Regions from separate parts of the Aliivibrio friggae genome, predicted to be linked through region 2. Evidence: predicted binding sites of a transcription regulator. Region 2 holds the regulator's gene; the other holds the start of a gene.
What was found. Region 2 encodes MetJ, which represses methionine synthesis genes. Its sites were predicted from a motif close to TTAGACNTNTANANGTCTAA; they were not measured.
Positions count from the first base shown of each region.

Region 1: metH (methionine synthase) is a predicted target of MetJ. The motif match lies at 10,150-10,169, and genes of this name have one in related genera.

Region 1 covers NZ_CM170648.1:346,259-363,332, reverse strand. Annotated here, with positions in the region: gene uvrA (excinuclease ABC subunit UvrA) at 1-1,482, shown strand, start outside; gene AC2INI_RS01610 (PglL family O-oligosaccharyltransferase) at 1,582-3,366, shown strand; gene AC2INI_RS01605 (pyridoxal-phosphate-dependent aminotransferase family protein) at 3,416-4,525, opposite strand; lysine riboswitch at 4,741-4,914, shown strand; gene lysC (lysine-sensitive aspartokinase 3) at 4,982-6,334, shown strand; gene metH (methionine synthase) at 6,418-10,098, opposite strand; gene AC2INI_RS01590 (cation:proton antiporter) at 10,280-11,557, shown strand; tRNA gene AC2INI_RS01585 (tRNA-Asp) at 12,032-12,108, opposite strand; rRNA gene rrf (5S ribosomal RNA) at 12,208-12,323, opposite strand; rRNA gene AC2INI_RS01575 (23S ribosomal RNA) at 12,448-15,338, opposite strand; rRNA gene AC2INI_RS01570 (16S ribosomal RNA) at 15,670-17,074, opposite strand, start outside.
Region 2 covers NZ_CM170648.1:2,582,660-2,599,733, reverse strand. Annotated here, with positions in the region: gene AC2INI_RS11980 (SPOR domain-containing protein) at 1-305, opposite strand, end outside; gene cytR (DNA-binding transcriptional regulator CytR) at 480-1,487, opposite strand; gene priA (primosomal protein N') at 1,681-3,882, opposite strand; gene rpmE (50S ribosomal protein L31) at 4,121-4,339, shown strand; gene AC2INI_RS11960 (malic enzyme-like NAD(P)-binding protein) at 4,538-5,785, shown strand; gene AC2INI_RS11955 (MalM family protein) at 5,880-6,704, opposite strand; gene AC2INI_RS11950 (carbohydrate porin) at 6,776-8,119, opposite strand; gene AC2INI_RS11945 (alpha-amylase family glycosyl hydrolase) at 8,516-10,525, opposite strand; gene metJ (met regulon transcriptional regulator MetJ) at 10,654-10,974, opposite strand; gene AC2INI_RS11935 (O-succinylhomoserine (thiol)-lyase) at 11,228-12,394, shown strand; gene AC2INI_RS11930 (bifunctional aspartate kinase/homoserine dehydrogenase II) at 12,394-14,811, shown strand; gene leuO (transcriptional regulator LeuO) at 15,151-16,128, shown strand; gene AC2INI_RS11920 (AMP-dependent synthetase/ligase) at 16,370-17,074, shown strand, end outside.

The DNA of each region.
Region 1 (17,074 bases), 710 kb from region 2:
GGACAGAAAGCTCAAATAGCAGATAAAGTAATGAAGGAGATTAATGAACGCCTGCATTTCCTTATCAATGTTGGTTTAAATTATCTTAATTTATCACGCAGTGCTGATACTCTTTCTGGTGGCGAGGCTCAACGTATTCGTCTGGCAAGTCAAATAGGTGCCGGGTTAGTTGGTGTTATGTACGTTCTTGATGAGCCTTCCATTGGTCTTCATCAACGAGATAATGAACGCCTATTGAAAACCCTTAACCATCTTCGTGATCTAGGTAATACCGTTATTGTTGTAGAGCACGATGAAGACGCAATAAGAAGTGCAGATCATATTATTGATATCGGTCCTGGAGCGGGAATTCATGGTGGCCACATTGTCGCAGAAGGCAGTTACCAAGACATTATTTCAAATCCAGAATCGCTAACAGGTCAATATCTTAGTGGTGCTAAAGAAATTTCCATTCCAAATGAACGAATTAAAGCAGATCCTAAAAAACAAGTTGAACTGATTGGCGCCACTGGCAATAACTTAAAAAATGTCACACTCAAATTACCGGTTGGTCTATTTACGTGCGTTACTGGCGTTTCAGGCTCTGGCAAATCAACACTGATCAACGATACTTTCTTTAAGATCGCTCATACACAGTTAAATGGAGCCACCACATCAGAACCAGCACCCTATAAAAAGATCAAAGGTATTGAACACTTTGATAAGGTTATCGATATTGATCAAAGTCCAATTGGACGAACGCCTCGATCAAATCCTGCAACTTATACAGGGATCTTTACCCCTATTCGTGAGCTATTTTCTGGTACGCCAGAATCTCGTTCTCGTGGGTATAAGCCGGGCCGCTTCAGTTTTAATGTCCGCGGTGGTCGCTGTGAAGCGTGTCAGGGGGATGGTGTAATTAAAGTAGAAATGCATTTCTTACCAGATGTTTATGTACCTTGTGACGTATGTACAGGTAAACGCTATAACCGCGAAACGTTAGAAGTAAAATATAAAGGTAAGAGTATTGATGAAGTGCTTCAAATGACAATTGAAGATGCTCATACTTTCTTTCAACCTGTCCCTGTAATTGCACGAAAACTGCAAACTCTAATGGATGTAGGGCTATCTTATATTCGTTTAGGACAAGCTGCGACAACGCTATCTGGTGGTGAAGCTCAACGAGTTAAACTGGCTCGTGAACTCTCAAAACGAGACACAGGGAAAACGCTTTATATTCTAGATGAGCCGACAACAGGCCTGCATTTTCACGATATTCAGCAACTATTGAACGTATTACATCGCTTACGTGAACGAGGTAATACCATTGTCGTGATCGAACATAACCTTGATGTTGTAAAAACAGCGGATTGGATTATTGATCTTGGTCCAGAAGGTGGTCAAGGTGGTGGTGAAATTGTGGCAGAAGGAACTCCAGAGGAGGTTGCATTGGTTGAGGGCTCTCATACCGCACGCTTCTTAAAGCCGATGCTGAATAAGTAATAAAGTCCGCACTTTATAATGCGAATACGATAGAATAAAGCCAGCACTTTGCTGGCTTTACTTTTATATTCATGCTCGCAACAAGGAACTGATTAACCCATGGCAACGCTACTTACCCAAGGAACGCAACTAGAAGCAAGAAAGGTTAGAAAACCATTAACCAAATCGTTTTTATTTAGCCTTAGTATTCTTTTCTTTGTCTGTGCTCACTTCTTCCAACCAAACCCTGGCGGCTCAGGTCTACACCTTGCCTTTAATGCAGCCTCTTGGATCCCTGCAAGTATTGCCATTGCGATAGCCTTATTTCATGTTGCTAAGCAAGGATTAGTTAAATACTCAACACTGACGCTTATTTTACTGTTTGCAGTCACCCTACTGTCTTTACCTTTACTTTATCACGACGCATCTCCTCAACTGGCTATTGGCAAATTTCTAGGCTTGTGGGGAGGATTATTCTTTTTCATCGCCCTTCAACAATTTGCGTTTTCCAATAAACAAAAGCAGTGGTTACTGTGGTGTATTATCGGTTCAGTGCTCATTGAAACGCTTTTTGGTTACATTCAATATCTATTTTTAGATGCTGGAAATTCATTTGGTTATAACGTAATAGCTAATCGCCCTTACGGTATATTTCAACAACCGAATGTAATGGCTAGCTTCTTAGCTACTGGCCTTGCAATAGCCTCGTACTTCCTTGCTCGTCAACCGATAAAGTATCGAGAGAATATTGTTGCACTTACTCTACTTTACGCAACTATCATATTCACTTTGCCGCTTATTGTGATATTAGCCTCTAGAACAGGCTGGATTGCGACTATTTTTAGTCTTGCTTTGCTGACCCCATACATGTGGAAGTACTGCACTAAACAGCGATTTTTTTCTTGGGTGCTAGCATTAGTTATAGGCTTCAGTGGTAGTTTTGTTCTTTTTCACCTATCTCAAAATGATGATTTATCAAAAGTATCTTTAATTAGCCAAAAAGCGGATTTAGAAAGCCCAAGAAGATACACCTTTCCTCAAGCTCTCGATATGTTTTTAGAGAAACCTATTACAGGTTATGGTTACGGAAATTTTGAAGCGGAATACACGCTATATACAGCAAAACAGCACCAGATCTCTTCTAGCTATAAACCTGGACTGCCTTCAATGGATCACCCTCACAATGAAGTTCTATATTGGGGAGTAGAAGGAGGCGTCGTCGCTATTCTAGGCTTGCTTATTGCCGCTGGTGGCGTGCTGCTAAAGATAAGAAAAAGTAAGCTCGATACCCAATTTGCCCTGCTTGCCTTAATTGCGCCTATTTTTATTCATAGCCAATTAGAGTATCCGTTTTATCACTCAATGATACATTGGTTTACTTTTATCATTCTTCTCTTTTGGATAGATCAACTCAGCTGTAAATACAAGAAACTCCGAATCGGTGATATCACAAAGATTACTTTACGAGTAAGTTCATTAGTTATCCCTATTGTGACGGCTTTCTACATGCTTTCAGCCTTGCATACCAATTGGGTATTAACTAAATTTGAAACCACTCGACCAATGAATCCTGATATATTGAATCAAGTAACGAATCCTGTGGTTTGGGAAGACAGATTTAATTGGGACGTGCTTTCCGCTCAATTAACTATTGGGATCATTAATAAAAAACCAGAATTAATTACACCTTATATAAGCTGGTCAAAAGAGCTTATAAAAACAAAACCAAGACCTGCTTTTTATCAAAACTTAATCATCGCTTATCAAGCTCTTGGGCAAGAACAACATGCAGAAGACATAAGAAGAGAAGCAATTTTCTTATTTCCAAACAATAAATTTGAATCAGTAGAATTAGATGAAAAACTTCGCCAAAATAATTCTGTTTTAAAAGAGAAAAACAAATAAACAATTCATAAAAAACCGCTGATTATTCAGCGGTTTTTTTAGTTAACCCTTAAAGAACATCAGATAAAGCCTTAAGGCAAAGGGCAACATTTTCTTTTTTAGCCGCATAGCCCATTAAACCAATGCGCCATGTTTTCCCCGCTAACTCACCCAGTCCGGCTCCAATTTCTAAATTGTATTCATTCAATAAACGCGACCTAATCGCAGCATCATCAACACCCTCAGGGATATAAACCGCATTCAGTTGCGGTAAGCGAGACGCTTCATCAACAATAAATTGAATACCTAGAACTTCTAACCCTTGTTTTAACTCTTGATGATAGTGAGCATGCCTACTCCATGCTTCTTCTATCCCTTCGCTTTTTAGCATTAATAATGCTTCATGTAAGGCGTATAAACTATTGACTGGTGCAGTATGGTGATAACTTCTTTTTCCTTCACCACTCCAATAGCCTAACACCAAACTTTGATCTAAAAACCAACTCTGTACGGGCGTCTTTCTCGATGTCATCTTCTCAACGGCTTTATTCGAGAACGTCACAGGAGATAAACCAGGTGTACAAGATAAACATTTTTGAGAACCAGAATACACCGCATCCAATTGCCATTCATCCACCAATAATGGAACGCCACCTAATGACGTCACCGCATCCACAATGGTTAGGCATCCATGCTTACGTGCAAGTTCAGAAATAGATCTAGCGTCACTCAATACCCCTGTAGACGTTTCTGCATGCACAAAAGCCACAATAGCAATATCAGGATGCTGTTCTAATGCTTGCTTTACTTTATCTAACGAAACCGGTTCTCCCCACTTATCATCAACAACAATCGCAGTGCCACCACAACGCTCAACATTTTGTCGCATTCGTTCGCCAAAAACACCATTACGGCAAACTAAAACTTTCTCACCAGCTTCAACTAAGTTAACAAAACAAGTTTCCATTCCTGCACTTCCAGGGGCAGATACTGCAATTGTAAACTCGTTTTCTGTTTGAAATGCGTATTTAAGTAACTCTTTAACCTCATCCATCATTTTTATGAATAATGGGTCAAGATGGCCAATCGTAGGTCGGCTTAAAGCTTGTAATACTTGTGGTGAAATATCTGATGGACCAGGCCCCATAAGGGTTCTTCTTGGTGGGATAAAACTTTGCATTATTCACTCCTTGAAATATAGGGTGCACAAAGAATAGACACAAAAATAATTAAACTCAATTAGACGAAGTAATTAGAGTGACTAAACTAGAAAAAATACCATCAAAGCACCTACTTTTACTTTAAAGAGAAGAAATACAAATAAAGTTGTTACCACTTATTGACATTTGAGCCATAAAAAAGCACATTATTAATACGTATTTTGTTCCTTGAAATACATAAAGAAGAGGAGCATTACCTAGGTAGCTTAATTTGTGGAGTCCAAACTCCTAGTCAACTAAGTGAGGGAGAGTAATGCCGAGACGAACTTTATTGGGAAAAATTCGTCGGTCGTTTAGGCTGAATCCTAACGATTGTCACTTATTTTTTAAGTGAAGGGCTTCTAGCAACTATTTATTTCTTGCTATCACCCCTTCACCATTATTTTACACATTGGATGTAGTCGGGAGACAGGAAAGTGAACCCTATTAATGTTGCTAAATTTGGTGGCACTAGCGTTGCCAATTTCGAAGCAATGAGCCGCAGCGCTCATGTTATCGAGCAAAATCAAAAAACTCACCTTGTGGTTATCAGTGCTTGTTCTGGCGTTACTAATTTATTGGTAGAGCTCGCTAACGGTGTACAAGATAACCAAAGAAAAAAAGATATTTTTGAAGAGTTAAAATCAATTCACTTTTCTGTATTAGATCAACTCTCTGATCCTATTTATCCAGAGCAAGCTATTCTTGAAATCCTTGAAGAAATAAAAAAAACGGCCGATGCAGCTTCATTTCAATCAAGTGATAAACTCACTGATCATCTTGTTTCTTGCGGTGAGCTCATGTCAACTCACCTATTTACTCAACTATTAATTGAACGCGGTAACTCTGCCGTCCGCTTTGATATCAGAACCGTTCTTCGCACCGATGCACAATTTGGTAAAGGCGAGCCACAACTTGAAGAAATATCTCAACTAGCTCAAGCTAAACTCGCTCCTCTTTGCCAGAAGCATATTGTCGTTACACAGGGCTTTATTGGGTCTGATAATGAAGGAAATACAACGACATTAGGTCGAGGTGGCAGTGATTATAGTGCGGCATTGATAGCTGAATCTGTAAATGCTTGTGGATTAGAAATTTGGACTGATGTTCCTGGTATTTATACTACCGACCCTCGCATTGCACCTGCTGCATCTCCAATCCCAGAAATTAGCTTTAGTGAAGCTTCAGAGATGGCAAACTATGGTGCTAAAATTTTACACCCATCAACACTATTACCAGCTCTACGTCATCAAATTCCTGTGTTTGTTGGTTCATCAAAAGAACCAGAAAAAGGCGGTACGTGGATAAAACAAAAAGTAGATAGCTCTCCATTGTTTAGAGCGCTAACCTTACGTTGCAATCAAACGATGGTGACATTACATAGTCCAAACATGTTCCATGCTTATGGTTTTCTAGCTGAAGTATTTAAAATTTTAGCTAAATATCAGATTTCAGTCGATTTAATTACAACCTCTGAAGTCAGTGTCGCTCTTACTCTTGATCAAACTAATACCAATGGTAAAGCGCCAGAATTGCCTTTTGAAGCCCAACAAGAATTAGAAAAACTATGCACAGTAGAAATTGAAAACAATCTATGTCTAATTGCTCTTATTGGTAATCAAATGAGTGACTCAAAAGGATATGCTAAGCAAGTGTTTGGAGCTTTAGAAGACTTCAATCTACGTATGATTTGTTACGGAGCAAGCCAGCATAATTTATGTTTCTTGTTGCATGAATCTGAATCCAAACGTGCGGTTCAAGTTCTACATAAAGAGCTATTTGAAAAATAAAAAATTACGTTTAAACCTCTAAACTAAAAAATCCCATTAATTGATTATTAATGGGATTTTTAATTTTTATTATAAAAAAGATATTAGTTTAGATTTGGCCCTAACCACTTTTCAGTTTCTAACATATCCCACCCTTTTCTCTCTGCATAACTCTCCGCTTGATCTTTTTGGATCTGAGCAATAGCAAAATAACGAGAATCTGGGTGTGAGAAATACATACCCGAAACTGATGCCCCTGGCCACATAGCGTAACTAGAAGTCAACGACATTCCTATTGCTTCTTCAACATCCATCAACTCCCACAATGTTCCTTTCTCTGTATGCTCAGGACAAGCTGGGTATCCAGGTGCAGGGCGAATACCTTGATATTTTTCACGGATCAGATCATCATTTGAAAGGTCTTCATCTGGAGAATAACCCCAAATATCTTTACGTACTTCTTTATGCAGATACTCGGCAAACGCTTCAGCTAAACGGTCAGCAACCGCTTGGATCATAATGGCATTATAATCATCACCTTTGGCTTTATAATCATCAGCAAGCTCTCGCTCACCAATACCACCAGTAACAGCAAATCCACCTATCCAATCGGATTTTCCGCTCTTTTTCGGCGCGATATAATCAGATAGACAATAGTTAAACCCTTTTGGCTTTTCTGTTTGTTGGCGTAAGTTATGTAGAACTTTCAATACCTCAGTACGTGATTCATCGGTATACACTTCAATATCATCATCAACACTGTTAGCAGGGAAAAGAGCACACATTCCTCGCGCTTTTAGTAAACCTTCTTTTTCTACACGATCCAACAAATCATTCGCGTCTTTATATAAACGCTTCGCTTCTTCACCCACTTCTTCATGATCTAGAATTACAGGATATTTGCCCATTAAAGACCATGTCATAAAGAAAGGTGTCCAATCAATATATTGGCGTAACGTCGCAACATTCATATCATCAATAATATGCACACCCGGCTTTACAGGTGCAGGAGGCGTGTAGTTTATCCAATCAATATCGACTTTGTTTGCTCGTGCTCTTGCTAGTGAAACAGGTTTCGTTCGTGGTGTTTTACGGCTATGTTGATCGCGCACACGCTCGTAATCTAAATCCAACTTCTCAATAAATGCTGGTTTCAATTCATTAGAAAGCAATGACGTACAAACACCAACCGCACGAGAAGCGTTATTAACATAAACTACAGGTTGAGAGTAGTTTTGCTCAATTTTCACCGCTGTATGCGCTTTAGAAGTCGTTGCCCCACCAATTAAAAGTGGTAAATCAAATCCTTGACGTTCCATCTCTTTAGCGACATGAACCATCTCATCAAGTGATGGCGTTATAAGACCAGAAAGTCCTATAATATCGACATTCTCTTCTTTCGCTACTTTTAGAATTTTCTCACAAGAAACCATCACGCCAAGATCTATGATTTCATAGTTATTACATTGAAGAACAACCCCAACGATATTCTTACCTATATCGTGAACATCACCTTTCACCGTTGCTAATAAGATTTTGCCATTGGTTGAACCGACGTCTTTAGTTGCATTAATAAAAGGTTCTAAATGCGCTACGGCTTGTTTCATCACTCGTGCTGACTTTACTACTTGAGGAAGAAACATTTTCCCTTCACCAAATAGATCACCTACTACGTTCATGCCGTCCATTAAAGGACCTTCGATCACTTCAATAGGACGAGAGGCATTAACTCGAGCTTCTTCAGTATCTTCAACAATGAAATCTGTAATTCCCTTAACTAAAGAATGTTCAAGGCGTTTTTCTACCGACCATGTTCTCCATTCTAAAGCCGATTTATCTTCAACCTTTCCGACCGCTCGTTCTAGATATTCTGTTGCCATATCAAGTAAGCGTTCTGTTGAATCATCACGACGGTTAAGTACGACATCTTCTACCGCTTCGCGTAAATCTTCAGGTACATTATCGTAAATTTCTAATTGGCCTGCATTTACGATACCCATATCCATACCGTTCTTAAAACAGTGATATAAGAACACGGCGTGAATAGCTTCACGTACGTAATTATTACCTCGGAATGAGAATGACACATTAGATACGCCACCTGAAATCATGGCATGGGGAAGCGTTCTTTTTATATCAGCAACGGCTTCAATGAAATCAACAGCGTAGTTGTTATGTTCATCAATCCCTGTTGCAACAGCAAAGATGTTTGGGTCAAAAATAATGTCTTCTGGTGGGAAACCAATTTCATCCACTAAGATGTTATAAGCGTTAGTACATATTTCTATTTTTCGCTCACGCGTATCCGCTTGGCCTACTTCATCAAAAGCCATCACAATTACAGCCGCACCATAGCGACGGATTAGCTTAGCTTGTTGTAAGAATTTTTCTTTACCTTCTTTAAGGGATATTGAGTTTACAATACCCTTACCTTGAATACATTTAAGACCCGCTTCAATTACTTCCCACTTAGAAGAATCAACCATCACCGGTACTTTGGATATCTCTGGCTCTGAAGCACATAGGTTTAAGAATTTAACCATACACGCTTCAGCATCAAGCATGCCTTCATCCATGTTGATATCGATGATTTGAGCGCCGTTTTCTACTTGCTCACGAGCAACACTCAATGCTTCATCATATAACTCTTCTTTAATTAAACGTTTAAAGCGAGCCGAGCCAGTAACATTGGTTCTTTCACCAACGTTTACAAAAAGAGAGTCTTTCTCAATCGTTAATGGCTCTAGACCTGATAAACGACAAGCAACTGGAAGGATTGGTAATTGACGAGGCTTAACACCTTCAACCACTTGTGCCATTTGGCGGATATGTTCAGGGGTCGTGCCACAACAGCCACCGATCAAATTTAAGAAACCACTTTCAGCCCATTCCTTTACATGCTCTGCCATTTCTTCTGGAGAAAGATCATACTCACCGAAGGCATTAGGTAAACCGGCGTTAGGGTGCGCAGACACACTGCATTCTGAAATACGAGATAGCTCACTTACATACTCACGTAACTCATCAGGCCCCAAAGCACAGTTCAAACCAAATGAGATTGGTTTAACATGACGTAAAGCATTATAGAACGCTTCTGTTGTTTGACCTGAAAGCGTACGTCCTGATGCATCAGTTATCGTACCAGAAATCATTACCGGTAATATGATACCCATTTCTTCAAAAACAGATTCGACAGCAAAAGAACAGGCTTTTGCATTCAAGGTATCAAAGATAGTTTCGATAAGGATTAAATCAGAACCACCTTTAATCAAGGCACGAGTTGATTCTGAGTAGGCTTCGACTAATTCATCGAAAGATACATTTCGATAACCAGGGTCATTCACATCCGGAGAAATAGAACACGTTCGGTTCGTCGGGCCTAAAACACCAGCAACATAACGTGGTTTATGAGGCGTTTTTAATGTCCATTCATCTGCTACTTCTCTTGCTAGCCTAGCCGCTTCGAAGTTCATTTCTTCGCTCAGACTTTCCATATCATAGTCAGCCATTGCGATCGTTGTTGAGTTAAAGGTGTTCGTTTCTAGGATATCGGCACCCGCTTCTAAATAAGCGGAATGAATATCTCTGATAATTTGAGGACGAGAAAGCACTAGAAGATCATTGTTACCTTTTAAGTCACAATGCCAATCACTAAAGCGCTCTCCACGATAATCTTGTTCTTCAAACTTATACTCTTGGATCATGGTACCCATACCACCATCAATTAAAAGTATACGTTCCAGAAGCTGCTTTTCTATTTCAGTTTTCTTATTGCTTCCTGCCACGGTACTGCCTCATCCATAATACGTTTCTGTTACAATCCTATCACACATCTAATAGAAATCTAGACGTCCAAAATGTTTTTATTTTCACAAATTCGAAATAAAGTTTGATATTTATCAATTTGAGTGGAAAATGACCTCTATCACATTTTGTTACACAAATAACATATATAGAGGTTAAACAATGTCTGTGTATAACACACTCTGCTTTTTAGCAGCGGCTGCTATGCTAATTGCTTTTTTTAATAGCAAAATAGGAAAGATGCAAACAACAATCGCGATCACCGCAGGTTCAATGATGCTATCGCTTGGGATCATTATCGCTGGTCAAAATGATTGGTTTAACCTTAGAGAAGTGGCTACAGAAACCTTAACAGAGATAAATTTTGAAGATTTTCTATTGAAGGGAATATTAGGCTTCTTATTGTTTGCTGGTGGGTTAGGGATCAAACTTCAAAACCTTAAAGATCAAAAATGGGAAATAACCGTACTTGCATTAGGTGCGACCTTATTCTCAACGTTCTTTATTGGTTTTGCTCTATGGGGTATATGTAATCTAATCGGTATTAATCTTGATTTAATCTACTGCTTACTATTTGGCTCACTTATCTCTCCAACCGATCCTATTGCCGTGCTTGCTATAGTAAAAAAACTGAATGCCCCACAACGTATTTCTACCCAAATCGAAGGTGAATCACTATTCAACGATGGTTTTGGTTTAGTTATTTTCGTTACATTATTTACCATTGCTTTTGGTTCAGAAACACCAACAATTGGTAGTGTAACGGCACTGTTTTTACAGGAAGCTATTGGCGGTATTATCTACGGTTTCCTTCTGGGTTTAATTTTCCATTACCTCATAAGTTCAACTAATGATCATTCAATGGAGTTATTATTAACCATCGGTATCCCTACATCAGGTTATGCTTTTGCTGAAGTTATCCATGTTTCAGGTCCTTTAGCTATGGTTGTATCGGGTATCATGATCGGTAACTGGACCCGTTATATTGGGTTTTCAAAAGAGAGTGAAGATCATTTAGATCATTTCTGGGAACTTGTTGATGAGTTCTTAAATGGCGTGTTATTTCTTCTTATTGGTATGTCGATGCTACTATTCCAATTCCATCAAGAAGATTGGATATTAATGGCTATTTCTATTCCGCTGGTATTAGCAAGTCGTTATTTAAGTGTTTTCGTCTCGTACATTGGTTTTAAACGATTCAGAACTTATAATCCATTATCCGTTAATATCTTAACGTGGGGTGGTCTTAGAGGAGGATTGGCTTTAGCGATGGCTCTGGCTATCCCATCGGGCATTATCATCATCCCAGATAAGAATATAGATGTAAGAGAAATCATCCTCGTCATGACTTATTCTGTTGTTGTTTTCTCTATTTTGGTTCAAGGCTCTACCATTACAACAATGATTGAAAAAGCAAAGAAATTAGAAAAAGATACTTAATCTTTTTCGTCATATATTACTTAATGGAGATGCATCTTATGTATCTCCATTTTTTATATCACTAATAACACCCATTAATCTGATTCCCTCATACCTTATTAAGTATTGGTACTATTTAGCTTAAACTTATTTCCTCTATCGTTGACAGGACTTTCTAGCCTCTCTGTAGCGATATACTCCACTCGTAACTTACCGTTAAGATCCCCAATAGAAAGCCTAATCAACTGAACTGCTACTTCGCAGTGTCTATTCTGCATTATTTTACTTTTAGATAGACGTAAATAGTGGCGGAGTGGACGGGACTTTCTATTAACCTTGAGAGCGGCACGTCCCCTGGAGTGACTGGCCGCTAAGCTCTCCAATAGAAAGCCTAACCAACTAAACTATCATTCCGCAGTATCTATTCCGCATCATTTTACTTTTAGATAGACGTAAAAAAGCCCTAATCTTTCGATTAGGGCTTTCTTGGTATAGTGGCGGAGTGGACGGGACTCGAACCCGCGACCCCCGGCGTGACAGGCCGGTATTCTAACCAACTGAACTACCACTCCGCAGTGTCTATTCAGCATAATGCTATTACTTAAATAAAACATAATATGTTTTATTTTATTTTTATCTTTATCTTTAAAAAAGATAAAAACTAAATTCAAGCCTGGCGATGTCCTACTCTCACATGGGGAAACCCCAAACTACCATCGGCGCTATTACGTTTCACTTCTGAGTTCGGCATGGGATCAGGTGGGTCCATAACGCTATGGTCGCCAAGCAAATTCTTTCTATCTACCTCAATAAGAGATAAATAATAATCTGGAAAGCTGTGTATGCGTTCTTAATCACATTCAATACGTTTCTTGCAACTTCAAATCCGTTCAAAACCCCTTGGGTGTTGTATGGTTAAGCCTCACGGGCAATTAGTACAGGTTAGCTCAATGCCTCGCAGCACTTACACACCCTGCCTATCAACGTCGTAGTCTTCAACAACCCTTTAGGATACTTAAAGTATCAGGGATGACTCATCTCAAGGCTCGCTTCACGCTTAGATGCTTTCAGCGTTTATCGATCCCGAACTTAGCTACCGGGCAATGCTACTGGCGTAACAACCCGAACACCAGAGGTTCGTCCACTCCGGTCCTCTCGTACTAGGAGCAGCCCCTTTCAATCATCCAACGCCCACGGCAGATAGGGACCGAACTGTCTCACGACGTTCTAAACCCAGCTCGCGTACCACTTTAAATGGCGAACAGCCATACCCTTGGGACCGACTTCAGCCCCAGGATGTGATGAGCCGACATCGAGGTGCCAAACACCGCCGTCGATATGAACTCTTGGGCGGTATCAGCCTGTTATCCCCGGAGTACCTTTTATCCGTTGAGCGATGGCCCTTCCATTCAGAACCACCGGATCACTATGACCTGCTTTCGCACCTGCTCGAATTGTCATTCTCGCAGTCAAGCGGGCTTATGCCATTGCACTAACCACACGATGTCCAACCGTGTTTAGCCCACCTTCGTGCTCCTCCGTTACTCTTTGGGAGGAGACCGCCCCAGTCAAACTACCCACCAGGCACTGTCCGCAATCCCGATAAGGGACCAACGTTAGAACATCAAGCATACAAGGGTGGTATTTCAAGATTGCCTCCACCAATACTAGCGTACTGGTTTCAAAGGCTCCCACCTATCCTACACATGTAGGGTCAATGTTCAGTGCCAAGCTGTAGTAAAGGTTCACGGGGTCTTTCCGTCTAGCCGCGGGTACACTGCATCTTCACAGCGATTTCAATTTCACTGAGTCTCGGGTGGAGACAGCGTGGCCATCATTACGCCATTCGTGCAGGTCGGAACTTACCCGACAAGGAATTTCGCTACCTTAGGACCGTTATAGTTACGGCCGCCGTTTACTTGGGCTTCGATCAAGAGCTTCGACCGAAGTCTAACCCCATCAATTAACCTTCAAGCACCGGGCAGGCGTCACACCGTATACGTCATCTTACGATTTAGCACAGTGCTATGTTTTTAATAAACAGTTGCAGCCACCTGGTATCTGCGACTCCCGGCAGCTTAGAGAGCAAGTCTCATCACCGCTAGGAGCGTACCTTCTCCCGAAGTTACGGTACCATTTTGCCTAGTTCCTTCACCCGAGTTCTCTCAAGCGCCTTAGTATTCTCTACTCGACCACCTGTGTCGGTTTGGGGTACGATTCCTTATAATCTGAAGCTTAGAGGCTTTTCCTGGAAGTATGGCATCAATAGCTTCACACCCGTAGGTGCTCGACATCGTGTCTCAGCCTAACAAGAGTCCGGATTTACCTAAACTCTTAGCCTACGCACTTGAACTTGGACGACCGTCGCCAAGCCTACCTAGCCTTCTCCGTCCCCCCATCGCAATTATAAGAAGTACGGGAATATTAACCCGTTTCCCATCGACTACGCTTTTCAGCCTCGCCTTAGGGGTCGACTTACCCTGCCCCGATTAACGTTGGACAGGAACCCTTGGTCTTCCGGCGAGGGGGTTTTTCACCCCCTTTATCGTTACTCATGTCAGCATTCGCACTTCTGATACCTCCAGCAGCCCTTACAGACCACCTTCAACGGCTTACAGAACGCTCCCCTACCCAGCACAATAAATTGTACTGCCGCAGCTTCGGTGTATAGCTTAGCCCCGTTACATCTTCCGCGCAGGCCGACTCGACCAGTGAGCTATTACGCTTTCTTTAAATGATGGCTGCTTCTAAGCCAACATCCTGGCTGTCTGAGCCTTCCCACATCGTTTCCCACTTAGCTATAACTTTGGGACCTTAGCTGGCGGTCTGGGTTGTTTCCCTCTCCACGACGGACGTTAGCACCCGCCGTGTGTCTCCCGGATAGTACTTACTGGTATTCGGAGTTTGCAAAGGGTTGGTAAGTCGGGATGACCCCCTAGCCTTAACAGTGCTCTACCCCCAGTAGTATTCGTCCGAGGCTCTACCTAAATAGATTTCGGGGAGAACCAGCTATCTCCAAGTTTGATTGGCCTTTCACCCCTAGCCACAAGTCATCCGCTAATTTTTCAACATTAGTCGGTTCGGTCCTCCAGTTGATGTTACTCAACCTTCAACCTGCCCATGGCTAGATCACTTGGTTTCGGGTCTATATCCAGAGACTGAACGCCCAGTTAAGACTCGGTTTCCCTACGGCTCCCCTAAACGGTTAACCTTGCCACTGAATATAAGTCGCTGACCCATTATACAAAAGGTACGCAGTCACATAACAAGTATGCTCCTACTGCTTGTACGTACACGGTTTCAGGTTCTATTTCACTCCCCTCACAGGGGTTCTTTTCGCCTTTCCCTCACGGTACTGGTTCACTATCGGTCAGTCAGTAGTATTTAGCCTTGGAGGATGGTCCCCCCATATTCAGACAGGATATCACGTGTCCCGCCTTACTCGTTTTCACTGATGATGAGATGTCGGTTACAGGGCTATCACCTTGTATCGCGGCACTTTCCAGAGCCTTCACCTGTCTCATTAAAAGCTTAAGGGCTAACCCAATTTCGCTCGCCGCTACTTTCGGGATCTCGGTTGATTTCTCTTCCTCGGGGTACTTAGATGTTTCAGTTCTCCCGGTTTGCCTCGCTGCGCTATGTATTCACGCAGCGATACTAGCTTATGCTAGTGGGTTTCCCCATTCAGAAATCGTAGACTCAAATGGTTTTTACTACCTAATCTACGCTTATCGCAAGTTAATACGTCTTTCATCGCCTCTGACTGCCAAGGCATCCACCGTGTACGCTTAGTCACTTAACCATACAACCCCAAGAGGTTTCGTATGGCATAAACAACCAAGGTTGAACTCGTCATTGCGAGTTCTGGTTTTTCGCCGGATTCAAAATACAAGAACACTTGAATGTGTTTTTAATTTGTTTATCTAAAAGATAAACAAAAGATATTAAGAACTTTTAAATTTTGATTTATCTAACTCGTAAGTCAGTTAAATCAGTCAGCTTTCCAAATTGTTAAAGAGCTTAAAGCAAAAAGCTTTAATCAATAATCGAAATCATTAATTAAAGCTCTGTCACTTCAACTTATTAAAACCTAATCAATCTGTGTGAACACTCATAAATCGCAATCTATCGTTTAAGGAGGTGATCCAGCCCCAGGTTCCCCTAGGGCTACCTTGTTACGACTTCACCCCAGTCATGAACCACAAAGTGGTGAGCGTCCTCCCGAAGGTTAAACTACCCACTTCTTTTGCAGCCCACTCCCATGGTGTGACGGGCGGTGTGTACAAGGCCCGGGAACGTATTCACCGTGACATTCTGATTCACGATTACTAGCGATTCCGACTTCACGGAGTCGAGTTGCAGACTCCGATCCGGACTACGACGCACTTTTTGGGATTTGCTCACTATCGCTAGCTTGCAGCCCTCTGTATGCGCCATTGTAGCACGTGTGTAGCCCTACTCGTAAGGGCCATGATGACTTGACGTCGTCCCCACCTTCCTCCGGTTTATCACCGGCAGTCTCCCTGGAGTTCCCACCATTACGTGCTGGCAAACAAGGATAAGGGTTGCGCTCGTTGCGGGACTTAACCCAACATTTCACAACACGAGCTGACGACAGCCATGCAGCACCTGTCTCACAGTTCCCGAAGGCACAAGTCCATCTCTGGTCTCTTCTGTGGATGTCAAGAGTAGGTAAGGTTCTTCGCGTTGCATCGAATTAAACCACATGCTCCACCGCTTGTGCGGGCCCCCGTCAATTCATTTGAGTTTTAATCTTGCGACCGTACTCCCCAGGCGGTCTACTTAACGCGTTAGCTCCGAAAGCCACGGCTCAAGGCCACAACCTCCAAGTAGACATCGTTTACGGCGTGGACTACCAGGGTATCTAATCCTGTTTGCTCCCCACGCTTTCGCATCTGAGTGTCAGTGTCTGTCCAGGGGGCCGCCTTCGCCACTGGTATTCCTTCAGATCTCTACGCATTTCACCGCTACACCTGAAATTCTACCCCCCTCTACAGCACTCTAGTTCACCAGTTTCAAATGCGGTTCCGAGGTTGAGCCCCGGGCTTTCACATCTGACTTAATGAACCACCTGCATGCGCTTTACGCCCAGTAATTCCGATTAACGCTCGCACCCTCCGTATTACCGCGGCTGCTGGCACGGAGTTAGCCGGTGCTTCTTCTGTCGCTAACGTCAAGATATGCAGCTATTAACTACACACCCTTCCTCACGACTGAAAGTACTTTACAACCCGAAGGCCTTCTTCATACACGCGGCATGGCTGCATCAGGCTTTCGCCCATTGTGCAATATTCCCCACTGCTGCCTCCCGTAGGAGTCTGGACCGTGTCTCAGTTCCAGTGTGGCTGATCATCCTCTCAGACCAGCTAGAGATCGTCGCCTTGGTGAGCTCTTACCCCACCAACTAGCTAATCTCACCTGGGCTAATCTTGACGCGAGAGGTCCGAAGATCCCCCTCTTTGGTCCGAAGACATTATGCGGTATTAGCTATCGTTTCCAATAGTTATCCCCCACATC
Region 2 (17,074 bases):
TTTGGCAGTTCATCCATATAGCTCCATTGCTCTTCTGGCATTGGAGGGATATCTTCACTATTGGTTTTCTTTTTCGTTTTTACTGGAGCGACTTCCGTTACCGTTGTTTTTTTCTCTGGTGTTGGAGCGTCGTTTAAAAAGTAAAGTGCATAGCCAAAAACAGCAACTAAGAGGCCTGCAACAGCCACGGCTTTCCATGGCGTTGAACCTGTCGATACAGGTTGCTTAGCGCCTTTTTTCTTGGTTGTTTTTTTTGTCGCTTTCTTAGGAGAGCGTCCACGTTTTACGTAATCTTTATTAGCCACAGTTCTTTACTTTACTAGATTTTAAAGAGAGTAGTTCATGGTAATCAGTTGTATGAACTCATACCAGTACTTGTGTAAAAAAGTACGCAAAAAGTCACTATTTAGACAAATAGATTACTTTAAAGAACCATTTCTAATGAATCATTCTCATTATCTATCGTTTTAATCTTAAGTTTAACGATTTTTTGGTGGTGCGGTACTCTCTCTGACAACTAAAGATGATTCTAATAATCGCGAGCCTGAACGAACATCATTGCCTTTTAATAGCTCTAGTAGCATGAGCATGGATTGACGACCAATTTCATAGCGAGGCTGCGAAATAGTGGTTAATGGCGGATCGCAGTATTGTGAGAATTCAATATCATCAAAACCCATAATTGAAATATCTTGTGGAACACGAAAGCCCATCTGTTTTGCTTTTTGAATTGCGCCAATAGCCATGATGTCATTGTGACAAAAAACAGCCGTTGGTGGTGAAGAGAGAGAGAGTAGTTGAGTTATTGCTGCAGCGCCTGCTTCAAAAGTAAAGTTACCATAATGAATATAGGCATTATTCATTGCGATACCTGCGCGGCGTAAGGCTTGTTGGTAACCTTGATGTCTAAACTGACATAACGAAGAGCTTTCAGGGCCTGATAATTCAGCCACTCGTTTGTGACCTAATTTGGTTAGGTAGTTTACGGCTTCAAATGCGGCAGTGAGGTTATCGATATGTACGGTTGGCAGTTCGAGTTCTGGTGCATATTCACATGCCATTACAAGAGGAGGTAAGTTCTTTTGTTCTTGACGACTGGCATTAAAAGGAAGATCGGAACCTAGCAATACCATTCCATCCACTTGCTTAGTGTAAACAAGATTTACAAAAGACTGCTCACGTTTTTGTTGTTGGCTGCTGTCGCCAACTAAAATGACATAACCATTCTCTACTGCGGCGTCTTCAATACCTCGTAAGATGTCACTGAAGTAAGGGTCACAAATATCAGGAACAATAGTCACAATTGTTTTTGATTCATTACGGCGCAACGTACGTGTTAATGTCGTTGGAGAATATCCCGTTTCTGAAATGGCATCATCAACGCGCTTACGGGTCGATAGTGAAACCTTCTCTGGAGTCATTAACGCTCGTGATACGGTAGCTGTTGATACACCTGCCGATAAAGCAACATCCTTCATTGTCGCCATAATATTCCTCTCCCAACTAAAATTAAATCTAAAGTAAACGATTGCCTAATTATTTTAAGAGATATTTTATGTGCAAAATAAAGATTTAAATACGGGTGATTTAACAAAAGTTACATCTATATTGTGACTTGACTCACATGAAGGCCGATTGTTTTCTTTTTGTGCAAAAACAATCGCCATGTAATTCCTTAAATTAACTAAGGTCTTGTGGCTCTATATCTAGCGTCCAGCGAATTTTTTTTGCGAGAGGAAGCAATTCAATCGCTGTTTTTGCACCACGTAACATGGATTGCATAACGGTTCTATTCGGAGCTTGAAAAAGCAGTTGCCAACGGTATTTTCCAGCGCGTCGTGCTAAAGGTGCTGGAATGGGACCGAGTACAGGAGTTGCATCATGAAACTGTGGGTGACTTTCTAAAATATCACGCACTTGGCGTAGAAACTGTTCTACATTTTCATTGTTATTTGATTCTGCTCTAAACAGAGACAAATGGGTGTAAGGTGGCAATTGTGCAAATTTACGCTCTTGTAAAGCATACTCAGCAAAGTGCCCATAGCCTTGATGTAATAAGCTCTGTAATAGGGAGTGTTCAGGGTGGTGGGTCTGTAAAATCACTTCCCCTGGCTTACTCGCACGTCCAGCACGGCCTGCCACTTGAATAAATAACTGAGCTAGGCGTTCTGGTGCTCGAAAATCACTACTAAATAGCGAGCTATCGACATCAATTAGCCCTACCAAAGTAACATTAGGAAAGTGGTGGCCTTTAGCTAACATTTGAGTGCCAATCAGAATTTGATATTCATTATTTTTGATCGCTTCTAAATAATTCTCTAGGCTGCCTTTTCGACGAGTACTGTCTCTATCAATGCGTACCGTCTTGTACTCAGGAAATAAGTTCATTAACTGAGTTTCAAGTTGCTCTGTGCCGACACCAACTGAGATTAACTGAGTTGAGCCACATCCACCGCATTGATGCATAATTGGCTGTTGTGAGCCGCAATGGTGACAACGGATCTCGCTACTGTGCTGGTGGAAGGTGTAGAAAGCATCGCAACGTTTACATTCTGCCATCCAACCACATTCGTGGCACATTAAGGCAGGAGAGAAGCCTCGACGGTTTAAAAACAGCATGACCTGATTGCCTTCAGATAAGTGTTTTCTCATTTGAGCGATCAAGGGTGCAGATAATCCACTATTTAAATACAGGCCTTTTACGTCTAATACTCCATGACGAGCTGGAATTGCCGTACCTGCACGTTTCGTTAGTGTTAAGTGATGATATTTTCCAACTTTAGCGTTGTGTAACGTCTCTAGCGCAGGCGTTGCTGAACCTAAAATAATAGGGATGTTATCTAAATTGGCACGCATTACGGCTAAGTCACGAGCGTGATATCTCATACTGTCTTGTTGCTTATAAGAAGCATCGTGCTCTTCATCCACAATGATAATACCAAGATCATTAAATGGAGTGAAAAGGGCTGAGCGAGTGCCTATGATAATGCCAGCGTGATTGTCTCGTGCTGCCAACCATGAATTTAAGCGTTCAGTGTCATTTAGACCTGAGTGAATTACATCGACAGGAACATTGAAGCGACGTTTAAAGCGATTAATCGTTTGTGGGGTTAAGCCAATTTCAGGAACCAAAACCAGAGCTTGGCGACCTGCTTTTAGAATGGGCTCTAATAATTGCAAATAAACTTCGGTTTTTCCTGAACCTGTTACGCCATCTAATAAGTAACAGCCGAATTCAGGACTTGCATTGACGGTTGCAATCGCAATGGCTTGTTCTTCATTGAGTTGTGGTTTCTCTTGGGTAACTTCAACATTGCGCTGCCAATAACTCGGTTTTGGAGCAAGAGAGATCTCTTCTATCCAACCTTTATCTGCTACCGCTTTTAACGTGGCAGGGGTAATTTCTTCCTCAAGCATTTGTTCATGGCTGCATTGTTGATGGCGCACTAAATTGAGAGCTTTAGCTTGCTTAGGGGCACGAGTCAGTTTATTGAGATCTTGGTTTTTGCCTAGCTCAGTGACTTGCCATGCTTTTAATGCGGAAAAACTGGCTTCTCGGCCTTTACGTAACCATGCAGGCATTGCGTTAGCTAAGGTCTCCCCTAAAGGATATTGATAATAGGTACTGCTCCAATTAAGTAGCTTATAAAGATGAGGAGGCCACAATGAACTGTTATCAAGTACCGCAGCAATGCCTTTTAATTTTTCACGAGAAAATTCAGATTCATTACTGAGCTTCACAACGATGCCAATCAAACGTTGACGACCAAAAGGCACCTTTACACGACCGCCAATGGCAGGTGTTTGACCCGGTTTGATTAAATAATCAAAGGTGCGGTCAAGAGGAACAGGCAGTGCAATGTGGGCGATTGAATACGGCATGGCTAACATCAGTAAGGAATAAGATAGGGAATAGTCTACTCTTAGATAAGAATATCGCAACGGAGTAAAATAATCGGTGAAAAAAGTAACAGATTAGTTGATTGATCGTTCAGGATTCATTATTATACGCGACCTTAAGTAGGTGTAATCTGTTTACGCTTACTATTTTTGTTAAACTACGTGTGGTGTTCGGCTTAGATTCGGATGGCGACACGGCCTAAACTATAAGGTTTTCCCCATGAAAGTAGGTATCCACCCAGAATACAAAGCTGTTCAAGCTACTTGTTCTTGCGGCAACGAATTTGAATTCAAATCTGCGCTAGGCAAAGACACAATCCACCTAGACGTATGTGGCGAATGTCACCCGTTCTACACTGGTAAGCAACGTATCGTAGATACTGGCGGCCGTGTTGATCGTTTCAACAAACGTTTCGGTGCAATTGGTTCTAAGAAATAATTACCAATTTCCGATAAAAGAGGAGTCCTATAGGGCTCCTTTTTTTATGCCTGTAAAACAGCGTTTGACCATTTTATCCCTCATTCTTGTTGGTACGATGTGTATGCCAAGACTATGAAGTTTGAACTAGATCAACTATTATATAATTCACTGTTTTGAAACAATCCTCTTATAATTATTAGCATTCAGGAAAACATCATGTCTGACGACTTTCGCGAACAAGCTCTCCATTATCACGCTTATCCAACTCCGGGTAAAATTGAAATAGCACTGACGAAGCCTGCAAATACTGCAGAAGATCTAGCTTTGGCGTATAGCCCAGGCGTTGCTGAACCAGTACGTGAAATCGCAAAGAATCCAGACGATGTTTATAAGTACACATCAAAAGGCAACATGGTTGCAGTTATCTCAAACGGCACTGCTATTCTTGGTTTAGGTAACTTAGGTCCTTTGGCTTCAAAACCTGTTATGGAAGGTAAATCATTACTTTTCAAACGCTTTGCTGGTTTGGATTCTATTGATATCGAAGTAAAACACCGCACTATCGATGAGTTTGTTGATACGGTTGCGAACATCGCAGATACTTTTGGTGGTATCAACTTAGAAGATATCAAAGCACCTGATTGTTTTGAGATTGAACGTCGCCTGATTGAGCGTTGTGATGTACCTGTATTCCATGATGATCAACATGGCACCGCGATTGTAACAGCGGCGGGCATGCTGAATGCGATTGAACTACAAGGTAAAAAATTAGAAGATGCGATCATCGTTTGTCTTGGTGCTGGCGCTGCTGCAGTTGCGTGTATGGAGCAATTGATCAAGTGTGGTGCAATGCGTGAGAAGATCTACATGTTGGATCGTAAAGGCGTAATTCACACTCGTCGTGATGATATTAATGAATACAAACAACGTTTTGCTAATAACACGGATAAGCGCACGCTTGAAGATGTTATTGAAGGTGCAGATTTATTCTTAGGGGTATCAGGTCCAAACCTATTACCACCTGAAGCGTTAAAATTAATGGCAGACAAGCCCGTTGTATTTGCATGTTCAAACCCTGATCCAGAAATTAAACCTGAACTTGCTCATGAGGTTCGTGATGATTTAATCATGGGTACGGGGCGTTCAGATTATCCAAACCAAGTAAACAATGTGCTTTGTTTCCCATTCATTTTCCGTGGTGCATTAGATGTTCGTGCAAGCGTGATTAACGATGAGATGAAGTTAGCTGCAGTTGAAGCGATTCGTCAGTTAACAAAAGAGCCTGTACCTGCTGAAGTATTAAAAGCCGCAGGGGTTGATGCGCTAGAGTTTGGTAAAGGTTACATCATTCCTAAACCAATGGATCCTCGTCTACTTCCTCGCGTTGCTAAAGCAGTAGCACAAGCAGCCGTTGATTCAGGCGTAGCACGTATTGAAATGCCAGAGAACTACATGGAAGCGTAAAAGTCGCTTTTGTCTTTCTTGTAAGCATAAAAAAGGCTTCCTACATCGTTTGATGAGGAAGCCTTTTTGTTGGGGGTTCGTTAAAAAGTAATAATTATTTTTTACTCTCTAATGCGTTAACAAAAACAGTTTCAGCGTTTTTAATTCCTAATGCTTTAGCCTCTTCTAATAAGGCAAGAGCTTTGGTGATATTATTTGTATTTACAGCTTCAATAATGGCATTTTGATAAAATGTTTGAGTTTCTGGTTGAGCTAAGGCAGTAATAGGTTTTACTTGTTTTTCTGGTACTTTATACGCCTGTAGAGACAGTGTTTTTACTGATAATTTTAGCTTTCCAAAACGCTCATATTTATAAGTCGGATCGGTCACCATTGGCATTGCTTCACCTAGTTCTTCAGCTCTGACCCTTGCTGGGTGCTTTATTTTTATTGATTGGCCTAAATAAGCTTCCGATGAATAAATAATAAAATAAGGTGTTTTTGTAGCATCAAGGTCAAAATTTAATTGAAATTGAGTACGAGTAAAAGCATCAGACGTTTTAATGTCAAATTGGTCTAAATTTGTCGTACTAACAATTTTGAATTGGTCATCAAGAGCAATTAGCTTCGGAGCAACTACCGAGTCGTTGATCATTAAACTAGACAGACGTAATTGCACTTTTCCTGAACGTTCTGATAATTTAAAAGCATTAAAATAGCTATTTCCATCAGAGAAATGACCAATAGGAGAATCAGTATCTAATTGAAAGTCGAACTCTTCCGTGTTGCTAAGTTGTATCCATGGAAATTGTGAAAAATCAGAGCAACATACTTCAGAGGAAGCAATTGGAACTATTGGTTCTTGAATGACTTTAGTTGAAGTACACGCGGTTACAGAAAGCCCGACAAGTAAGCTAAGTAATAATTTTTTGGTGTTCATCAAGACTCTCCATGATTCGATAAATAAACGCAAAAAGGCAGCCGATATGGCTGCCTTTAATTTTAAAGCAATTAGAACCAAATTTCAGTGTGAATACCAACAACAAATTCGCTACCGTCGTTACCATTCAACTCTAAACCACCTGCACTTTCATCTTCAGTGTGATAATAGGTTACATATGGTTTAATTTGTGGACGACCAAAGTAGTCGGCATTGACTGTAAATGGTAATGCCACTTCTGCCATGTAGTACATATTATCATCTTGGCGACCCCAAGATTGTCCATCAGCTAGTGTTTCCGAAGAAACACTACCGGTCATTTCAAAACGTAGGTTATCATTAATCTTATACGATGGACGAGCAGCAAACATGATTCGAGTAAAATCATCTTGGCCATATATTTCCTCTGTAGCCCAATAGGTAAATTCAGTACCTAATTGCCAGTTTTTAGAAAGGTTAGCTACACCATATGATGTGAAGAAAAGGCTATTTGAGTCATCAGTAAATGTACCATCACCACTCCATGAACCAAAGTTTACACCTCTATTAGCTGCCACACCTTGCCCATATGCTAAACCTGTCTGAGACCAACCATCGAAACCGTAAAAATCACGGTTATATGTAATTGCACCACCAACTCCAGTTTCAGCTTCACCACCAGTTTGGTTAGCTTGGCTCATGAATTTTAAATCGAAGTTAAAGCTACCACCTAGCGCTTCAACCCCATAGTAGTATAGGTTATAAGATGTAACAGTTTGACGGTCATTATTTACATCATTATTTATTTCATCATTCATATCTGCAGAAACAACAGCAAATCCTGTTGTATGACCTGCGAGTTTAGATTGTATACCTGCACCTAAACCAGATGTTTGGTTCCAAAATTCACCTGATAAAAGGCCCGCTGAACGATTTAAATAACGATGACCACTCCAAATTGATGTGTCGTCACCTAAATAAGATAAGCCACCAATTTCAACAAATGCTTCTTTTACTTCAAGTTGTGCTTGGTCATTCTTTTTTTGTGAACCTTCTGAACTGTAAGCGAAAGAATTACCATTACCATACTCAGTTCTTAAAACAAAATCAGACCAAACACCGTTTTGATGTTCTGTATGTTTTTTTAATACGAATTCAACTTGGTTAGTGCTTTTTCCTGAAGTACCAGCAGAATGATAATTGGTTTTACCAAATTCAGAATTAACCGTTTCACCATCTTGTAGTCGATAATTAAAAGAGCCGTAACCGTGTACTTCCCAACCATCTGTTAATACATCCGTTCCATTTACTTTTTCAACTTTAGGTGCGGCTTCATCACCAGAAATTACATCTAAAGCAACTTCTGTTTCAGCAAATGCAGCACCAGAAAGTAATGCTGTAGAAACAGCGGCAGCAAGTAATGTGTATTTATTCATTTTCATCTTAAAATCCTATTTCCTTTTTAAAGGATATTTTGATTTGAAAATGTTTACTCAACTAAGGCAGTGTAGGGAAGAAAAGTAAACATCGTCGTCGTTATTGAACGAGAGACAGATTAAAAATAAATCACGATATTTAACTCCTCCTCTTTTTATAAAAGAGAGGGCGTAGAGTTAGGGATGAGAAAAATTAGCTATAGGTCTTCTGTTGATAATAATCACACTTGGTAGGATGTATTCAGAGCATAAATGAGATAATGCTCACGTGCGAAGATATTTCAAAATAGGAATTAATGTAAAAATGGAGGGAATAAAGAAAATAGGAAATAATCAGAAATGTGATCTAGCTAATGATAGACCTCATTAGCTAGAAGTAGTTCAGTTTATATTCATTTATTTACACTTCGAAATCATCATCGATTTTGGTTCTCCTTGAGGGGTAAACTTTAAACTCCATACATAGTTACCATCTTCAGGAAGATAGATCGCAGTATCTTGGCCGTAGCCACCGTTAATTAATGCATTCAATTGGCCTAATTTTGGAGATAATCCCTCAGCAGTATATTGAGCTCCCCAATCTCTTGTTGCGTATTGCATTTTATAAGAGCCTCGTTTTTCGTTTATCACAACTTGATAGGTGTCGTTCCCTTTGTATTGATAGGCTCTAGGTTCTTTATGACCCCAGCGAGAATCTGAGAAATCACCTACAAGATATAGAGTGTCTTTGATTGGAGCGTTAGTGGTGGGTATTGTCGGATTATCACATTGGGCCATAAAACCACTACCATACAGAGCAATTTCTTTTACTGTTGCTTTAGGACCGATAGAGTTTGGTTTTTCTATCTTTAAAAATCGGCTTTCAAAGTTAGATAGAGGAATTGTATATACACCTTCGTTAGGGCTAAATATTTGGCTTGTTAATAAATCGACTAAATTACCTTTTGATCCTATCTGTTCAGCTTCAAGATAAAGCGTTTGGCTTTGCTCTTGAGTGCTAACCATGAATAGAATCGTATTATTTTCTGCTTGCTTATGATCTACATATACCGCCTTATTAGCGATAATATTGGTTCTGACGCCTTCCGATAATGCAGGGTTTTCAATACGTAAAGTCATTAGCTTTGAGACGTAGGTTTTTAGCTTAAGTTGGTCAGGTGTTAGTGTTGCGGTAAGGCCATCAATTTTGGCGGATGAGCGAGCGATATGATCATCACATAATCCTTTAATAGCACAGGTATCTTTATTTTCTTTGTTAGAGAAACCATCAACTTGATCGCCAATTTCATCTCCGTAATAAAGAGTGATAGGACCGCTATAAGCTGCTTGAAATGAAAGGGCTGCTTTGTGACGTAACCAATAATTATTGTCACTTGGTTCTGCAATATCACCACGTTGTAATAAATCACCAAAGCGAACCACATCATGGTTACCTAGCATTAGATTTGGAGTTGCGTGTGAAGGGTAGAGTTCATGCATTTGCATTCCCTCGTTAAGCCAATCACCTCCTTTATTTCCTATTCCACTCTCATTGACGGCGAAGGTCTCGGTAATACGAAAGCGTAAGGGAAAATCAAATGCCGAACAAAGAGCTGGATTGTTCTCCTCTCCGTATCCGGTTTCTGTAATGTAGTTTTCGTTATTCCAGATCTCAGCCACCATGTAACCGAGCGGGTTAACTTGTTCGCCTTTATTATTAATATACGTCGTATTTTGTGATGCGGTATCAACGGCTTTTCTAATGTTTATCCAAGATTCAGTAGGTACTTGGTAAGCTTGATCTAGTCGCCAACCATCAATATTTAATTCAGTGATCCAATATGCAGCTACTTCAGAGTAAAAATCTTCGCTCTCAGGGTAATCAACAGGATTATTACTCCCACTCGGTAGTAAGCCTGATGGTGATGGCTTAATTAGGCCTTCTTTATGGTGACCAAATACACCATCAAATAAGACATACATTCCGCGTTTATGTGCTTCTTCTACTAATTCTTTTGCTTTTTCTAATGTGCCAAAGCGAGGATCAATTTTGAAGAAATCAGTCGCGAAATAGCCAGTAGCATCTAGTTTATCAGCCCAATGCTCTTGGCCCTCAATTGGTGCGGATTCAAAAATAGGTGTCATCCAAATGGCGTTCATGCCTAATGATTGAATATAATCTAATGAATCAATGATCCCTTGTAGATCACCATTATGATGACTCGGGCCGTAACCTGTGCCATGACCAATGCTGTTATCACCATCAACAAAGCTTTCCACCATGATTTGATAGATGCGTAAATGATTACTTTCTTCCATCATTTGAGGATTACATTGATAAGTTGAGGTTATTTGTGCTGTTTCTGAGGTTGAGGTACAGGCGCTCAATAGAGAGGTAATAGCGAGTGCTATCGCTGTTTTTGCCATGTTATTTTTCACAGTAAGTCCTTTATAATTATAGTAGGGTACTGTGATTATTTATTAAGCAAGTAGAAATGTAATCCTCCTGATTTATAAAAAATAAGGAGGAGGTAGGAGGTGGAGATGAAAGTTATTTACTCTTCATCAAATGCTTCGAACTCAATACCCATTGCAGTCATTAAGGCCTTTGCTTCTGCTGGAATATCATCTGGGCGATCTTTACGTAAGTCTTCATCTGTTGGTAAAGGTTGGCCAGTGTAAGCATGAAGGAATGCTTCACATAATAATTCGCTGTTCGTTGCGTGACGTAGGTTACTTACTTGGCGACGCGTACGTTCATCAGTAAGGATTTGTAGTACCTTTGTTGGAATAGAAACAGTAATTTTTTTTACTTGTTCGCTTTTCTTACCGTGTTCGGCATAAGGACTTAAATAGTCACCATTCCAATCAGCCATTGTTCACCTTCGTTCTGGATTATTGTTGTTTAAAATACGATAGGCTAATTCTAGCGATATTTACGGCTATAAGCAAAGATATATAGACGTCTAGAAGTATTGACGTCTCATTTTGTGATGGTAAAGTAGAAGAATATAACTTATGGATTAGATTATATCAGTCATCTGAGATAGATGAGTAGAAAATTACCGCTTTATATCTCATTAAGGTGATTGGTATCAGACCACTGCCTAGCAGTTTGGAAGGGAAATTATGAGCGAGAGAAAACCTGCAACTATTGCTGTTCGTACCGGTATTGAGACTGACTCACAACACAATGCGGTTGTACCTCCTATCTACTTATCAACTAACTACAGCTTCCCTGAATTTGGTGATGTACCAAAATACGATTATGCTCGCTCAGGTAACCCAACCCGAACTCAATTAGAAACCACTTTATCTGATTTAGAGTGTGGTGCTGGTGCGGTTGTTACAAACTGCGGAACTTCAGCACTTAATCTAATGGTTTCAGCTCTGCTTGGCCCAGATGATCTTATTGTTGCGCCTCATGACTGTTATGGCGGTACGTATCGTTTATTTAATACTCGTGCTAATAAAGGTGACTTCAAAACTCTATTTGTCGACCAATCTGATACCGACGCACTTGATGCTGCGATTGCTAAAAAGCCAAAGCTTATTCTATTAGAGACCCCTTCTAATCCATTAGTTCGAGTGGTTGATATTGCTGAGATTTGTCAAAAAGCTGCAAAAGTCGGCGCTTTAGTCGCTGTCGACAATACCTTCCTTTCTCCTGTATTACAGCAACCTCTAACTTTAGGTGCTGACTTTGTCCTTCATTCGACAACCAAATACATTAACGGTCATTCAGATGTAGTTGGCGGTGTATTAATCGCTAAAACACAAGAACACGCAGATGATCTTGCGTGGTGGGGAAACTGTATTGGTGCGACGGGAACGGCTTTTGATAGCTACTTAACCTTACGTGGAATTCGTACCCTTAGTGCTCGTATGCGAGTACATGAAGAGAATGCAATGGAGGTGCTTAAGTGCCTTCAAGAAGAAGCTTTAGTAGGAACAATTTATCACCCAAGTTTACCTGAACATCCAGGACATGAGATTGCAAAGCGTCAGCAAGCAGGCTTTGGTGCGATGTTAAGTTTTGAGCTAAATGGATCACTAGAACAGCTGAAAGTGTTTGTGAAAGAGCTAAAATATTTCTCTTTAGCAGAATCTCTTGGTGGTGTAGAAAGTTTGATTGCGCATCCAGGTACTATGACTCACCGAGCAATGTCAGATGAAGCACAAGCCGAAGCGGGTTTAGTTCCAACACTGCTACGTATTTCGGTTGGATTAGAAGACAGCCGTGATCTTATCGCGGATCTGAAACAAGCCTTCGTTATCGCTGCAGAGGTGAAGTAATGACAGGATTAGTACCACGTCAATTACATAAGTTTGGTGGTAGCAGCCTTGCCGATCCAGAATGCTATCGCCGTGTCGCGACTATTTTAAAAGAATACTCAAGCGAGCATGATCTGGTTGTCGTGTCTGCTGCGGGCAACACCACAAACCGAATTTTAGAATGGTTTGATGGTTTATTAAAAGATGGCCGATTAGCACATGAAGTCTTGGAGTCTTTACGAAAGTACCAACAAGAGCTGATTTCAGAATTACTTAGCGCTGAAAATGCGGAGCCATTACTTGAACTACTGCATAAAGAACTGATTGCTATTGGTCAATTGCACGCGCCATTAACTGAAGTTCAACAGGCTGATGTTCTTGGGCATGGTGAGGTATGGTCATCTCGACTGCTTTCTGCGTATTTAAATCAAATAGATTTACAGGCAGCGCCACTCGATTCTCGAACTTTTTTACGTGCGGAGCGAGCTGCTCAACCTGAAGTAGATCGTTCACTGTCGTGGCCACTATTTAAAGAGCAAATGGCTCAGCATCCTCATGGACGAATCGTGATCACCGGCTTTATGGCTCGCGATCAAAAAGGAGAAACCGTTCTACTTGGTCGTAATGGCTCTGACTATTCAGCGACCATGATCGGGGCATTAGCTGAAGTCTCTCGCGTTACTATTTGGAGTGATGTCGCTGGGGTATTTAGTGCCGATCCTAGAAAAGTGGCAGATGCTTGCTTATTGCCTTTGCTTCGTTTAGATGAAGCGAGTGAGTTGGCTCGATTAGCAGCACCAGTATTACACAGCCGAACCCTGCAACCTGTTGCTCAAAGTGCATTGGATTTAAGCTTACGTTGTAGTTACCAGCCAGAATCTGGCTCGACTCGTATTGAACGTGTATTGGCTTCTGGTCGTGGTGCAAAAATTGTTACCTCATTAGAAGATGTGTATTTGATCCAATTAGGTTTTGGTCGTGGACAAGATTTTGAACGTGCGAAACAAGAGGTACTTTCTCTTCTTACTCGTTCTCAACTTCAACCTTTGGCATTAGAAGCGCAGGCTGATCAGTTTACGCTATTACTTACTTATACCTCAGAAGTCGTTCATGAAGCATTAGAGGTGTTACAGAACTCTGCGGTTCATGCTGAAATCAAGCTTAAAGAAGGCTACTCGATGATTGCGGCGGTTGGTGCTGGCGTGACGAGTAATGCGATTCATAGTCATGGTTTTTACCATCAATTAAAGAACTGCCCATTAGAGTTTGTGTGTGAATCTGAATCTGGTTTAAGTTTGGTTGCGATATTACGTAAAGTGGATACGACGCCAGTAATTAATGATATCCATACTCACTTATTCCAAGCTCAAAAACGTGTTGCGCTTGTATTGTGTGGGCATGGCAATATTGGCTCTCAATGGCTGTCTCTTTTTACTGAGCAAAAACGTAACCTTGAAAAACGTCATGGTATGCAGTTTTCACTTGTTGGTGTCATTGACCGTCATCGTCATTGGTTAGATTTTGATGGACTAGATTCAACGTCAGTAGTTGAAAAATTTGATGATGAAGCGATTTCATATCAGAATTTTGATTGGATAGAAAAGCTTGGATTAGTTCAAGGCTACGATGATGTTGTCGTGCTTGATGTCACCGCAAGTGCCGAGCTGTCACAACAATATACGAAAATTGCAGAGCAGGGGATTCATCTTATTTCTGCAAACAAAGTGGCGGGTTCAGCGCCAAGCGAAGAATATCAAGCAGTGGTGGATGCGTTTGCAAAAACAGGGCGTCACTGGTTGTATAATGCAACAGTAGGCGCCGGTCTTCCTATTAATCACACCGTTAGAGATTTACGAGAAAGCGGTGATGAAATAGTTGCGTTATCAGGCATTTTTTCTGGAACTTTATCATGGTTATTTCAACAGTATAATGGTGATGTCCCTTTTACTGAGTTAGTCGATCTGGCTTGGCAACAAGGCTTAACTGAACCGGATCCTAGAAATGATTTAGATGGTTCTGATGTCATGAGAAAATTGGTGATCTTAGCGCGTGAAGCTGGATTGAAGATTGAACCAACGCAAGTAAAAGTTGAGTCTTTGGTTCCTGCGGAGTTAAAAGATGTTAGCTTGGATGACTTTCTCGCAAAAGGAGAGCTAATTAATCTTGCCTTGCTTGAGCGTTTAGAGAAAGCACAAAAAGAGCAAAAGGTTTTGCGTTATGTTGCTCGTTTAAACAAAGATGGGAGCGCTACTGTGAGTATCGAAGCACTTGCAGAGCATCATGCATTAGCTAATTTACTCCCTTGCGATAATATCTTTGCCATTGAAAGCAAATGGTATAAAGATAATCCATTAGTTATTAGAGGACCTGGCGCAGGTAGGGAAGTAACGGCGGGTGCAATACAATCAGACTTAAATCGAATATCGTCACTTTTTTAACATAATTGATTGATGTTTCTTATTATTAAGCCATGCAATATTGCATGGTTTTTTTTGGTTTGTAGGAAAAAACGGATTCAATATGGCTTTAGATAAATTTATATTTATTGCTAATTATCTGATCCATAAGTTTTATTTTGTTATTTAAATTCATTAAGCATAAATTAAAATTAAAATTCTGTAGGTGCTATGGATTTTGTAAATCTATTCAGTAATGATGATTAAGAACTGGCTAACATATATGAGATCAATATCTCGAAATAATAATAAAAATATGCAGCCATGATTAACTATTAATTTGAATAAAATTGCCGATTGGCCGATTGAGAGAGTCATTAAATGAATATGTCAGAACCTAGCCCTATTTCCGTACCTGTTGCAAGTTCAGAACAAGTATTACGCAGTGTTGATTTAAATTTATTAACTGTTTTTGATGCCGTAATGCAGGAGCAAAATATTACTCGTGCTGCGCAAAATTTAGGGATGTCGCAACCTGCGGTAAGTAATGCGGTTTCTCGCTTGAAAGTGATGTTCAACGACGAACTATTTATTCGTCATGGAAGAGGTATTCAGCCAACTCAGCGAGCACGTCAACTGTTTGCTCCAATGCGACAAGCTCTGCAGTTAGTGAAGAACGAGCTGCCAAGCTCTACTTTTTCTCCTGAAACATCAGCAAGACAATTTAAGCTATCCATTTGTAGTCCATCAGATATTCGTTTTGCCCCGCGCATCATGCGAGATATTCAACAAAAATCGCCATACATTAATCTGAAATTATCAGGTGAGCATGATCCAGAAATTGCTCAAAAACTACGTTATCAAGAAGTGGATTTCGTGATTGATTATGTGCGCTTTGATGAACCTGGTTATATGAGTACTGAGTTATTTACGGATGAACTTGTTGTTGTGACTTCAGTTAATCACCCTCGTATTCAAGGCGGTATTACTAAAGAGCAATTGGCAAATGAAAAACATGCAGTGCCAGCTCGTCTTGAAAATACGAAAGGATTTGCGGATCACATTTATATGGATTCACTGTATGAGCAAGCGTATAAAGGCGCAAGTATCAGTAATATCTTATATGTTGTTTCTCAATCTGAATTAATTACCGTAGCTCCAAAATGGTTGGTGAATTCTATGCCTAATCGTGATCAACTTGCGATCCTTCCATTACCGATTGAATCAAAAGGCATCAGTGGTTATTTAAGCTGGCATGATTCATACCAAAAAGACAAAGGGCATATCTGGATGAGAGATCAACTAATGCTTATTTGTGGTGAAGAAGTTGTAGCTTCAAGCAAAGGTATGATGTTTTAAAGCTATAATAAAAGTAATAAATAGAAAGGCAGCGAATTGACGCTGCCTTTTTTGTAGGTAGCTGTACGATATAAACAAAATGTAGATTTTAAATAATCAATTTGTTAATAGAGCAAGCGGAAATGAGTTTCACACAACAATACTTACATTTTATACAGAGAAATAGTTGCCTTTTTTACTGCCACTTGTACACTTTGTGCAGATTATAGCTTACAAGTGTAAGCCTAAAGGTGAATTCGAGATGACTATTCAAAACCTACATATTGTAAAAGAGATCCGCAAACATATCGCAAATAAACCCAATGCAACAGCATTACGTGAACGTAAATGTGGTGCTTGGAGTGACACTCAGTGCGCTGCATGGAGTGACATTACTTGGGGTGAATTTGGAGAGCAGATGGATACGCTATCATTAGCGCTATTGGCTCATGGGTTAAATGTGCAAGAAAAGGTGGGTATATTCTCAAATAACATGCCTCGCTGGACAATCGCTGATTTTGCTACTATGCAATTGCGTTCAGTTCCTGTACCTATCTATCCAACTAACACGCCAAAGCAAGCCGCTTATATCCTTAATGACGCGGATATCCGTATTTTATTTGTTGGTGAGCAGGCGCAATACAATGCTGCTGTGGTTATTTTTGATCAATGTCCTCAGCTGACTCATATTGTGGCATTAAGTGATGATATTGACTTAAATGATCACCAAGCGGGTATTTCTTGGAATGATTTCATTGCTAAAGCCGATGACATGCACAAAGATGAGTTGCAAGCTCGTCTAGATAGTGCACAAATGGATGACCTACTCACGTTGATTTATACCTCAGGTACAACGGGAGAGCCAAAAGGTGTGATGCTAGATTATGTTAATGTTGGTTCACAGCTAGAGGGACACAACACTAATTTGGCATTAACAGAAAAAGACGTGTCACTGTGTTTCTTACCG